One region of the Streptomyces sp. NPDC020379 genome, then DNA from elsewhere that is predicted to be linked to it. Evidence: riboswitches for the same ligand, from Rfam matches in the RefSeq annotation. Region 1 holds a riboswitch; the other holds the start of a gene.

The links. Region 1 has a riboswitch for glycine ahead of gcvT (glycine cleavage system aminomethyltransferase GcvT). Riboswitches for the same ligand answer to the same signal wherever they lie in the genome.
Region 2: another riboswitch for glycine. It lies ahead of gcvP (aminomethyl-transferring glycine dehydrogenase); the one in region 1 lies ahead of gcvT (glycine cleavage system aminomethyltransferase GcvT).

Annotation. Positions count from the first base shown of each region.
Region 1 is NZ_JBIRVR010000009.1:37,288-42,602, reverse strand. Features, by position in the region: gene ACH427_RS14355 (enhanced serine sensitivity protein SseB) at 30-827, opposite strand; gene ACH427_RS14350 (AAA family ATPase) at 1,057-1,716, opposite strand; glycine riboswitch at 1,868-1,961, shown strand; gene gcvT (glycine cleavage system aminomethyltransferase GcvT) at 2,109-3,224, shown strand; gene gcvH (glycine cleavage system protein GcvH) at 3,292-3,672, shown strand; gene glyA (serine hydroxymethyltransferase) at 3,713-4,975, shown strand; gene ACH427_RS14330 (L-serine ammonia-lyase) at 5,152-5,315, shown strand, end outside.
Region 2 is NZ_JBIRVR010000030.1:64,163-69,477, reverse strand. Features, by position in the region: gene ACH427_RS29350 (MerR family transcriptional regulator) at 1-269, shown strand, start outside; partial or broken gene ACH427_RS29345 (DNA polymerase IV) at 340-1,698, shown strand; gene ACH427_RS29340 (PRC-barrel domain-containing protein) at 1,707-2,153, opposite strand; glycine riboswitch at 2,285-2,392, shown strand; gene gcvP (aminomethyl-transferring glycine dehydrogenase) at 2,578-5,315, shown strand, end outside.

The DNA.
Region 1 (5,315 bases):
CGAGCCCGCGGCGGCGGGCACGGGAGGAGTCACAGGTCACGGTCGTAGAACGGGCGGACCCGAGCCGACATCCAGTCACCGACCGGGTCCCGCGCGACGTCGAGGAAGACGAGCTGCACGGGCCAGGCCACGGGCGCCGTGCCGAGCGCCCGGCCGAGGGCGTCCAGGACGGCGGCGCGGCTGCCGGGGTCGGGCAGGTCGAGCTCGACGCCGATGAAGAGCGCGGGGTCGCCGCCCTCGACGCTGGCCAGCGTCCGGCGCGCGGTCCGCACGACCTTGGCGGCCGCGAACTCCAGCCCGGCGGCGGCGAGGAAGGCGGTGGGCTCGTCCTGCCAGTCCGGCTCGAAGAGCCGCACCCGGCCACCGGTGGCGTCGCCGTCGAGGGCCGTGCGGCCGGCCCGGCAGAGCTCGGCGACGGCGGGCGGCGGGAGCGGCGCCCCGACGGCGCCGTCGGGGTTGACCGCGATGCCGACCTGCGGGGGCAGGCCGCGGGCGAATTCGACGGCGGGCGCCACGGTGAAGGACATCCGGTCGCCGACGACGCGCAGGAACTCCGCCTCGGAGCTGAACACCGGTACGTAGGCGGCGCCGTCCAGCTCCAGGGTGGGGATGTCGAGGTCGGGGCTGTCGGGCCCGCCACCGTTCGGCAGCGGCACCCACAGGTGACTGCGGCCGAGCACCTCGACGATGCGGGCACCGGCGCCGGGCACGCCCAGGGAGGCGGCGAGCACCGCTTCGAGTTCATTGGCGGGCCAGCCCTCGGGGAGGCCGCCAAGGGGGGCACCGGCCGGGGCCGTGGGCCGACCGTACTGCTCGGGGATGCTCATCTCGTCCAACTCGCCCAACGCCGTCCAACCACCGTATCGACAAAGCCGCAACCGAACCCTAACGGCTGCACCCCCGTCCGCTCCCGCCGGCTGCCGGAATCGGCACCGATGTCCCAGGTCAGGACGGATCGGGGGATGAATCAAGAGATGATTCCTCCCCCACCGGGAACGACGCTCGCAGCGGGCATCGGGTTGCACGGGACCACCACCCGCCACACGGCAGCACCCGTCAGCCGAACGCGAGCCGGCCGAGCCCGTCGGCGGTGCGCCGGGACAGCAGCACCACCGACGCCGCACCGCGCGGCACCTCCCCCGCGGCGGCGCCGGCGAGCAGCCGGCCCATCGCCCGCCGGTGCCTGCGGAACGCGTACGCCGAGACCCCCCGGCCGCGCGCCCACTGGCCCACCAGCGCCGTCCTCGCGTCGACGTCCAGTACCACCAGGTGCGCCCCGGCCCCGCGCCGCCGCGCGGCGCGCGCGGCCCACCGCCGCACCCAGCTCCGCTCCCCGCAGTCGTGCACGACGACGCTCGCCCCGGACCGCAACGCCCGCCGCAGCGCGGCGTAGTGGAGGACCCGCACGGCCGGCCGGTAGACGCCGTACGGCAGGCGGCGTGGCACGCACCGCTCCAGCCGCTCGCGGATGTCCTGCGAATCGACGCACCACACGACCTCGCCCGCGCCGTCCAGGGCGGGCACCACCCGACGTATCAGCGTGGACTTCCCGCTGCCGGGCAGCCCGGAGACGATCACCAGATGCCCGGCCGGATAGCGCAGCTCCACGCGCGCCGGGCCGCCGCGCAGGTCGACGACGCCCGACGGCGGCCCGAGCGCCTCCGGTTCGCGTGGCGCGGGCTCCGCCCGCCCCGCCTCCGTGCTTCGCGTCCGCACCCGATCGCCCTCCCCCGTCCCCGGCCTGCCCCGTCCTCATGAAACGTAAAGAAAAGGTAATCCAATTGAGAGGCCGGTGGGCAGTTCCTCACGCGCCGGTCCGTGCAATGATGTGCGCGCCAACTGCGTACCCAACTGCATACCGGCCGCTCGAATCCACGCGGGAGAGTTCCAGCCATTGAGCTGGGCGCCGAAGGAGCAAGTTCCTCCCTTGAATCTCTCAGGCCCCGTACCGCGTGGGTGAGGCAGATCTGAAAAGCGGGCCGCACGACGCGGCCCCACCCAAGGTGCAAGCCGAGGACGCGCTCGTCGCCGACCGCTCCCGGTGAACCTCTCAGGTTCCGATGACAGATGGGGAGGACGTCCTCACTGCCATGCCTGGGAGCCCACACATGACTGATGCCCCTCGCCGAACGTCCCTCGACGCGCTGCACCGCGCGCTGGGCGCCACGATGACCGATTTCGCCGGCTGGGACATGCCCCTGCGCTACGGCAGCGAGCGCGACGAGCACCTCGCGGTGCGCACCCGCGCCGGTCTCTTCGACCTCTCCCACATGGGCGAGATCACCCTCACCGGCCCGGGGGCGGGCCGGGCGCTCGACCACGCGCTGGTCGGCAACCTCTCCGCGCTGGCCGTCGGCCGCGCCCGCTACACCATGATCTGCGACGCCGGGGGCGGCATCCTGGACGACCTGATCGTCTACCGCCTCGGCGACGAGGAGTACATGGTCGTCGCCAACGCCTCCAACGCCCAGGTGGTGCTGGACGCCCTGACCGAGCGCGCGGCCGGTTTCGAGGCGGAGGTCCGGGACGACCGCGAGAACTACGCGCTGCTCGCGGTCCAGGGCCCCGAGTCCCCCGGCATCCTGAAGTCCCTGACGGACGCCGACCTCGACGGCCTCAAGTACTACGCGGGCCTGCCGGGCACCGTGGCGGGCGTGCCCGTGCTGATCGCCCGCACCGGCTACACCGGCGAGGACGGCTTCGAGCTCTTCGTCGCCCCGGCCGACGCCGAGAAGCTCTGGCAGGCGCTGACCGACGCGGGCGCCGGGGCGGGCCTCGTGCCGTGCGGCCTCTCCTGCCGCGACACGCTGCGGCTGGAGGCGGGCATGCCGCTCTACGGGCACGAGCTGACGACGGCCACCACGCCCTTCGACGCGGGCCTGGGCCGGGTCGTGAAGTTCGACAAGGAGGGCGACTTCGTGGGCCGCGAGGCGCTCGTGGCCGCCGCCGAGCGCGCGGAGAGCGACCCGCCGCGCAAGCTGGTCGGCCTGATCGCGACGGGCCGGCGGGTGCCGCGCGCCGGATATCCGGTCGTCTCCGGCGGCCAGATCATCGGCGAGGTCACCTCCGGTGCTCCCTCGCCCACGCTCGGCAAGCCGATCGCCATCGCGTATGTCGACGCCGCCCACTCCGCACCCGGTACAAATGACGTATCCGTGGACATTCGCGGCAGCCATGAGCCGTACGAGGTCGTCGCTCTGCCCTTCTACAAGCGGCAGCGCTGATCCCTTCTCATCTCACCTGTCAATACCCGTTGCACAAGCACCCTCGCGCATCCAGGAGAATCTAGCCATGAGCAACCCCCAGCAGCTGCGCTTCAGCAAGGAGCACGAGTGGCTGTCGGCCGTCGACGCGGACGGCGTGGCCACGGTCGGCATCACCGAGTTCGCCGCGAACTCGCTCGGTGACGTCGTCTTCGCCCAGCTCCCGGCGGTCGGTGACACGGTCACCGCGGGTGAGTCCTGTGGCGAGCTGGAGTCGACCAAGTCGGTCAGCGACCTGTTCTCCCCGGTGACCGGCGAGGTCACCGAGGCCAACCAGGACGTCGTGGACGACCCCGCGCTGGTGAACTCCGCCCCCTTCACGGGCGGCTGGCTGTTCAAGGTGAAGATCACGGACGAGCCGGCGGACCTCCTCTCCGCCGATGAGTACACGGCCTTCACCGCAGGCTGAACCCGCCCCTCCTCCCGCCCAGGAAGTCCAGGAAGAACTCATGTCGCTTCTGAACAGCTCCCTCCATGAGCTCGACCCCGACGTCGCCGCCGCTGTCGACGCCGAACTCCACCGCCAGCAGTCCACCCTCGAGATGATCGCGTCGGAGAACTTCGCTCCGGTCGCCGTCATGGAGGCCCAGGGCTCGGTCCTCACCAACAAGTACGCCGAGGGCTACCCGGGCCGCCGCTACTACGGTGGCTGCGAGCACGTCGACGTCGTCGAGCAGATCGCCATCGACCGGATCAAGGCGCTCTTCGGCGCCGAGCACGCGAACGTCCAGCCGCACTCCGGCGCGCAGGCGAACGCGGCCGCGATGTTCGCGCTGCTCAACCCCGGCGACACCATCCTGGGTCTGAACCTCGCCCACGGCGGGCACCTGACCCACGGCATGAAGATCAACTTCTCCGGCAAGCTCTACAACGTGGTCGCGTACCACGTCGACGAGGCGACCAACCTGGTCGACATGGACGAGGTCGAGCGCCTCGCCAAGGAGCACCGCCCGAAGCTGATCGTCGCCGGCTGGTCGGCCTACCCGCGCCAGCTGGACTTCGCGGCCTTCCGCCGGATCGCGGACGAGGTCGGCGCGTACCTGATGGTCGACATGGCCCACTTCGCGGGTCTCGTCGCCGCCGGGCTGCACCCCTCCCCGGTGCCGCACGCGCACGTCGTCACCACGACCACCCACAAGACGCTGGGCGGCCCCCGCGGTGGTGTGATCCTCTCCACGGCCGAGCTGGCCAAGAAGATCAACTCCGCCGTCTTCCCCGGTCAGCAGGGTGGCCCGCTGGAGCACGTGATCGCGGCCAAGGCCGTCTCCTTCAAGGTCGCGGCGAGCGAGGAGTTCAAGGAGCGCCAGCAGCGTACGCTGGAAGGCGCGAAGATCCTGGCCGAGCGTCTGGTGCAGGCCGATGTCGCCGAGGCGGGCGTGTCCGTCCTCTCCGGCGGCACGGACGTGCACCTGGTGCTGGTGGACCTCCGCAACTCCCAGCTGGACGGCCAGCAGGCCGAGGACCGCCTCCACGAGGTCGGGATCACGGTCAACCGCAACGCCATCCCGAACGACCCGCGGCCCCCGATGGTCACCTCGGGTCTGCGGATCGGCACCCCCGCGCTGGCCACCCGCGGCTTCCAGGCCGAGGACTTCCGCGAGGTCGCGGAGATCATCGCCGCGGCGCTGAAGCCGTCCTACGACGTGGAGTCCCTGCGCTCCCGCGTCACGGCCCTGGCGGACAAGCACCCGCTGTACGCCGGCCTGAAGTAACCGAGCAGGACCCGATTCACCCGCTGGTACGGGGCACTGGGCACACTGGAAGGTGAGCCCGGTGCCCCGCACCACGTGGCGGGACGCCGGATCACTCACGTGGCACCCCGTGTGCACCGACCGTGGCCCGGCCGCCCGCGTCACACCCCGTACCACCGACCCGAGGGAGCGCCACCGTGGCCATCTCCGTTTTCGATCTCTTCTCGATCGGCATAGGCCCGTCCAGCTCCCACACGGTCGGCCCGATGCGGGCCGCGCTGATGTTCACGCGCCGGCTGAAGAACGAGGGCCTGCTGGCCCACACCACCTCCGTGCGCGCCGAGCTCTTCGGCTCGCTGGG
Region 2 (5,315 bases), on a different contig from region 1:
AGCACCTGAGGGCCCGCGGGATGCGGGACCTCCCGCAGATGACGCTGATGAGCGACGGTGCCACGGTCTACGAGTGCACCTCGCCGGACGAGGTCGTCGACCTGCTCCAGGGCGGCCAGGGCGTCTTCGGGATCGCCGTGGGCGTCGTCTGGCGCGACATCGAGCACGTGCTCTCCCAGCTGCACGGCGAGCGGGTGGACACGGGCGAGACCCTGATCGGCCACAACCCCGCCGACGAGCTCGCGAGGCGCCGCAACCGCGCGGTCTGAGGGCCTGCCGACGACGACGCTCCGTCGCACGTCAGCGCGATTGTCAGTGGTGTGCGGGAACATCAGTGGTGTGAGGTCCGCACCTACGATCCTGCACCTGGACATGGACGCCTTCTACGCCTCGGCGGAGCAGGCGGCCAAGCCGAGCCTGCGCGGAAAGCCCGTGGTGGTCGGCGGGATCGGCCCGCGCGGTGTGGTCGCCACCGCTTCGTACGAGGCGCGGGTCTTCGGTGTCCACTCCGCGATGGCCACCGCCCAGGCGCGCCGGCTGTGTCCCAACGCCGCTTATCTCACCCCGCGGTTCACGCTCTACCGCGAGGTGAGCGAGGTGGTGATGGGGCTGCTGGGCGAGCTCTCGCCGCTGGTGGAGCCGCTCAGCCTCGACGAGGCGTTCGTGGATCTCGAAGCGGGCGGCGTCGAGCCCTCCGTGTCCGTGGTCCGGGCCGTCGGGGAGCGACTGCGGCGGGACATCCGCGCGGCGACGGGCCTGAGCGGCTCGGTGGGCCTCGCCGGGTCCAAGATGCTCGCCAAGATCGCCTCGGAGCAGGCCAAGCCCGACGGTCTGTTCCTCATCGAGCCGGGCAGCGAGGCCGGGCTGCTGGGCCCCATGTCCGTCCGCGCGATTCCCGGGGTGGGCCCCGCCACCGCCGAGACGCTGCGCCGGGCGGGCATCACGACGGTCGCGGAGACCGGTGAGGCGGGCGAGGCGGAGCTGGTGCGGCTGCTGGGCAAGGCCCACGGCGCGGGGCTGTACGCGCTGGCCACCGGCCATGACGACCGGCCCGTCGTCGCCGAGCGGGACGCCAAGTCGGTGTCGGTGGAGGACACCTTCGAGGAGGATCTGACCGACCGCGTCCGGGTGCAGCTGGAGCTCGCCCGCCTCGCCGAGCGGTGCGTCACGCGGCTGCGGGCGGCCGGGCGCTCGGGGCGCACGGTCGTGATCAAGGTGCGGCGCTACGACTTCTCCACCCTGACCCGCTCGGAGACGCTGCGCGGGCCGACCGACGACCTCGGCGTGGTGCGGGAGGCGGCGGGGCGGCTGCTGGAGGGCGTGGACACGACGGCGGGTGTGCGGCTCCTGGGCGTGGGCGTCACGGGCCTCGCCGACTACACCCAGGAGGATCTCTTCGCCCAGGCCGCGAGCGAGGCGGCGGCCGCCGCCGAAGCGGCCGCGGCGGAGATCCACCAGGCCGAGGCCGAGGGGGAGGGGCCCGACGAGGTCCCGGAGGCCGCCGAGGCGCGGCCGCGCCGCTGGCTGCCGGGTCTGGACGTCCGGCACGCGGAGTACGGGGCGGGCTGGATCCAGGGCAGCGGCGTCGGGCGCGTCACCGTACGGTTCGAACAGCCCTGGTCCGGGCCTGGGAGAGTGCGCACGTTCGCCGTCGACGACCCCGCGCTGGAGCCGGCGGAGCCCCTGCCGCTCATCCGGACCGGGGATCAGCCGCCCGAGCCGCCGGAGCCGTTGACGGAGCCGTTGACCGTGCCGAGCCCCTCACCGGCCCGCTCACCCGGTCCGGATCCGGCATCCCCGGCGTCCCCGGTGGGAGGGGAGCCCGCCGTGGGGAGCGCGAGTCCGTAGTGGTGGTAGAGCTGGAGCTCCTGCTCGGGGGAGAGGTGCCTGCCGACCCCGAAGTCCGGGGCGTCCTTGATCAGGGCGCGTTCGTAGGGGACGCGCAGGGTGTCGTCCACGACCTCGCTGGGCTCCAGCGGCACGAAGGCGTCCCGGCTGAACAGCCCGGTCCGTACGGCCGCCCACTCGGGCTCGCCCGTCTCGTCGTCGAGGTACACCTCGTCCACGGTGCCGATCTTCGCGCCGTCACGGTCGAACGCCTTGCGGCCGATGAGACTGCGTGGATCGATATCGGTCTGCACCGTTCCTCCGATGGTTCGCGCTGCCCCCGACCGCCTCGGCAACCCCCCAAGACCCTCCCGACAACAACGAAAAGGCACAAAGCGGGAACCGGCCACTCGAGGGATCCCCTCCTACCCGCGCTGGTAGGCTGGCCAGTGGCCGCAGACCCCGTGCGGGAGAGTCCTCCGAGAGCCCAGCCGGGCATCGACGGGGGCGCCGAAGGAGCAAATCCTCCCCGGAATCTCTCAGGCACACGTACCGCACGGACGAGGTCACTCTGGAAAGCAGGGCGGGCCCCGGTCAGGCACGACGCCGAAGCCCGTCCTCACCGACGGTGAAAGCCGGGTCCCCGCGGCCCGGTGAAGCTCTCAGGTTGAGATGACAGAGGGGGAGGCCGTCCGGGTACCCGCGCCGTGGTACCCCTCGCAGGTCGCAAAGACCAGGAGGCCTCCGCAGATGACAGCCCACCGCATCTCCCTTTCCGACCTGGAGCGTGGCACGCCCTTCGAGCGGCGCCATATAGGGCCCGACAGCGCGGCCCAGGCCAAGATGCTCGCCCAGGTCGGATTCGGCTCCCTCGACGAACTCACCGACGCCGCCGTGCCGGACGTGATCAAGGCCACCGAGGCGTCGGCGCTGCCCGAGGCACGCGGCGAGGCCGAGGTCCTCGCCGAGCTGCGTACGCTCGCCGACCGCAACCAGGTGCTCGCCCCGATGATCGGGCTCGGCTACTACGGCACCTTCACCCCGCCGGTGATCCTGCGCAACGTCATGGAGAACCCGGCCTGGTACACCGCCTACACCCCTTACCAGCCGGAGATCTCCCAGGGCCGGCTGGAGGCGCTCCTCAACTTCCAGACCGTCGTCGCCGACCTCACCGGCCTGCCCACCTCCGGGGCCTCCCTGCTCGACGAGGGCACCGCCGCCGCCGAGGCCATGGCGCTCTCCCGCCGCGTCGGCAAGGTCAAGCAGGGCGTCTTCCTCGTCGACGCCGACACCCTGCCGCAGACCGTCGCCGTCATCCGGACCCGCGCCGAACCGACCGGCGTCGAGGTCGTCGTCGCCGACCTCTCGGAGGGCATCCCGGCCGAGGCCGCCGAGCGCGGCGTCTTCGGCGTGCTGCTCCAGTACCCCGGTGCCTCCGGTGCCGTACGCGACCTGCGACCGGTCATCGAGCGCGCCCACGAGCTCGGCGCGATCGTCACCGTCGCCGCCGACCTGCTCGCCCTGACCCTGCTCACCTCGCCGGGCGCGCTCGGCGCGGACATCGCGGTCGGCACGACCCAGCGCTTCGGCGTGCCCATGGGCTTCGGCGGCCCGCACGCCGGATTCATGGCCGTGCGCGAGCAGTTCGCCCGCAGCCTCCCCGGCCGCCTCGTCGGCGTCTCCGTCGACGCCGACGGCAACAAGGCGTACCGCCTGGCCCTCCAGACGCGTGAGCAGCACATCCGCCGCGAGAAGGCCACCAGCAACATCTGCACCGCACAGGTGCTGCTCGCCGTCATAGCCGGCATGTACGCCGTCTACCACGGCCCGGACGGCCTCGCCGCGATCGCCCGGCGCACGCACCGCTACGCCACGCTGCTCGCGGCGGGGCTGCGGGCCGGTGGCGTCGAGGTCGCGCACGGTTCGTACTTCGACACCCTGACCGTGCGGGTCCCCGGCCGTGCCGCCGAGGTCGTCGCCGGTGCCGTCGAGGGCGGCGTCAACCTCCGCCTGATCGACGCGGATCACGTCGGGATCGCGTGCGACGAGACCACCACCCGCGAGCTGGTGGCCTCCGTGTGGTCGGCGTTCGGGGTGGACGCCGACATCGAGGCGCTGGACGCCGCCACGCCGGACGCGCTCCCCGAGGCCCTGCTGCGCACCGACGACTTCCTCACCCACCCCGTCTTCCACGAGCACCGCTCCGAGACCGCGATGCTGCGCTACCTGCGCCGCCTCGCCGACCGGGACTACGCCCTGGACCGCGGCATGATCCCGCTCGGTTCCTGCACCATGAAGCTCAACGCCACCACCGAGATGGAGTCGGTGACCTGGCCCGAGTTCGCCGCGCTGCACCCCTTCGCGCCGGTCGGGCAGGCCGCGGGCTATCTGACCCTGATCACGGAGCTGGAGGAGCGCCTCGCCGAGGTCACCGGCTACGACAAGGTCTCCATCCAGCCGAACGCCGGCTCCCAGGGCGAGCTCGCGGGCCTGCTGGCCGTTCGCGCGTACCACCGCGCGAACGGCGACGAGCAGCGCACCGTCTGCCTCATCCCGTCCTCCGCGCACGGCACCAACGCCGCCAGCGCCGTGATGGCCGGGATGAAGGTCGTCGTCGTCAAGACCGGCGAGGACGGCGAGGTGGACGCGGACGACCTGCGCGCGAAGATAGAGCAGTACGGTCACGAGCTGGCCGTCCTGATGGTCACCTACCCCTCCACGCACGGGGTGTTCGAGGAGCACATCAGCGAGATCTGCGCGCTGGTGCACGACGCGGGCGGCCAGGTCTACGTGGACGGGGCGAACCTCAACGCCCTGGTCGGGGTGGCCAAGCCGGGCCGCTTCGGCGGCGACGTCTCGCACCTGAACCTGCACAAGACGTTCTGCATCCCGCACGGTGGCGGCGGTCCGGGCGTCGGACCGGTCGCCGTGCGCGCCCACCTGGCGCCGTATCTCCCCAACCACCCGCTCCAGCCCGCCGCGGGCCCGGCCACCGGCGTCGGCCCGATCTCGGCCGCCCCGTGGGGCTCCGCGGGCATCCTGCCGATCTCCTGGGCGTACGTCCGGCTGATGGGCGGCGCGGGCCTCAAGCGCGCCACGCAGGTCGCGGTGCTCGGTGCCAACTACATCGCCAAGCGGCTGGAGCCGCACTACCCCGTGCTCTACACCGGTCCGAACGGGCTGGTGGCGCACGAGTGCATCGTGGACCTGCGGCCGCTGACGAAGGCGACCGGAGTGAGCGTCGACGACGTCGCCAAGCGACTGATCGACTACGGCTTCCACGCGCCCACCATGTCGTTCCCGGTCGCGGGCACCCTGATGATCGAGCCGACGGAGAGCGAGGACCTCGCCGAGCTGGATCGTTTCTGCGATGCGATGATCGCCATCCGCGCCGAGATCGAGAAGGTCGGCTCCGGTGAGTGGGAGAAGGACGACAACCCGCTGCGCAACGCCCCGCACACCGCCGCCTCGGTGACCGGCGCGTGGGA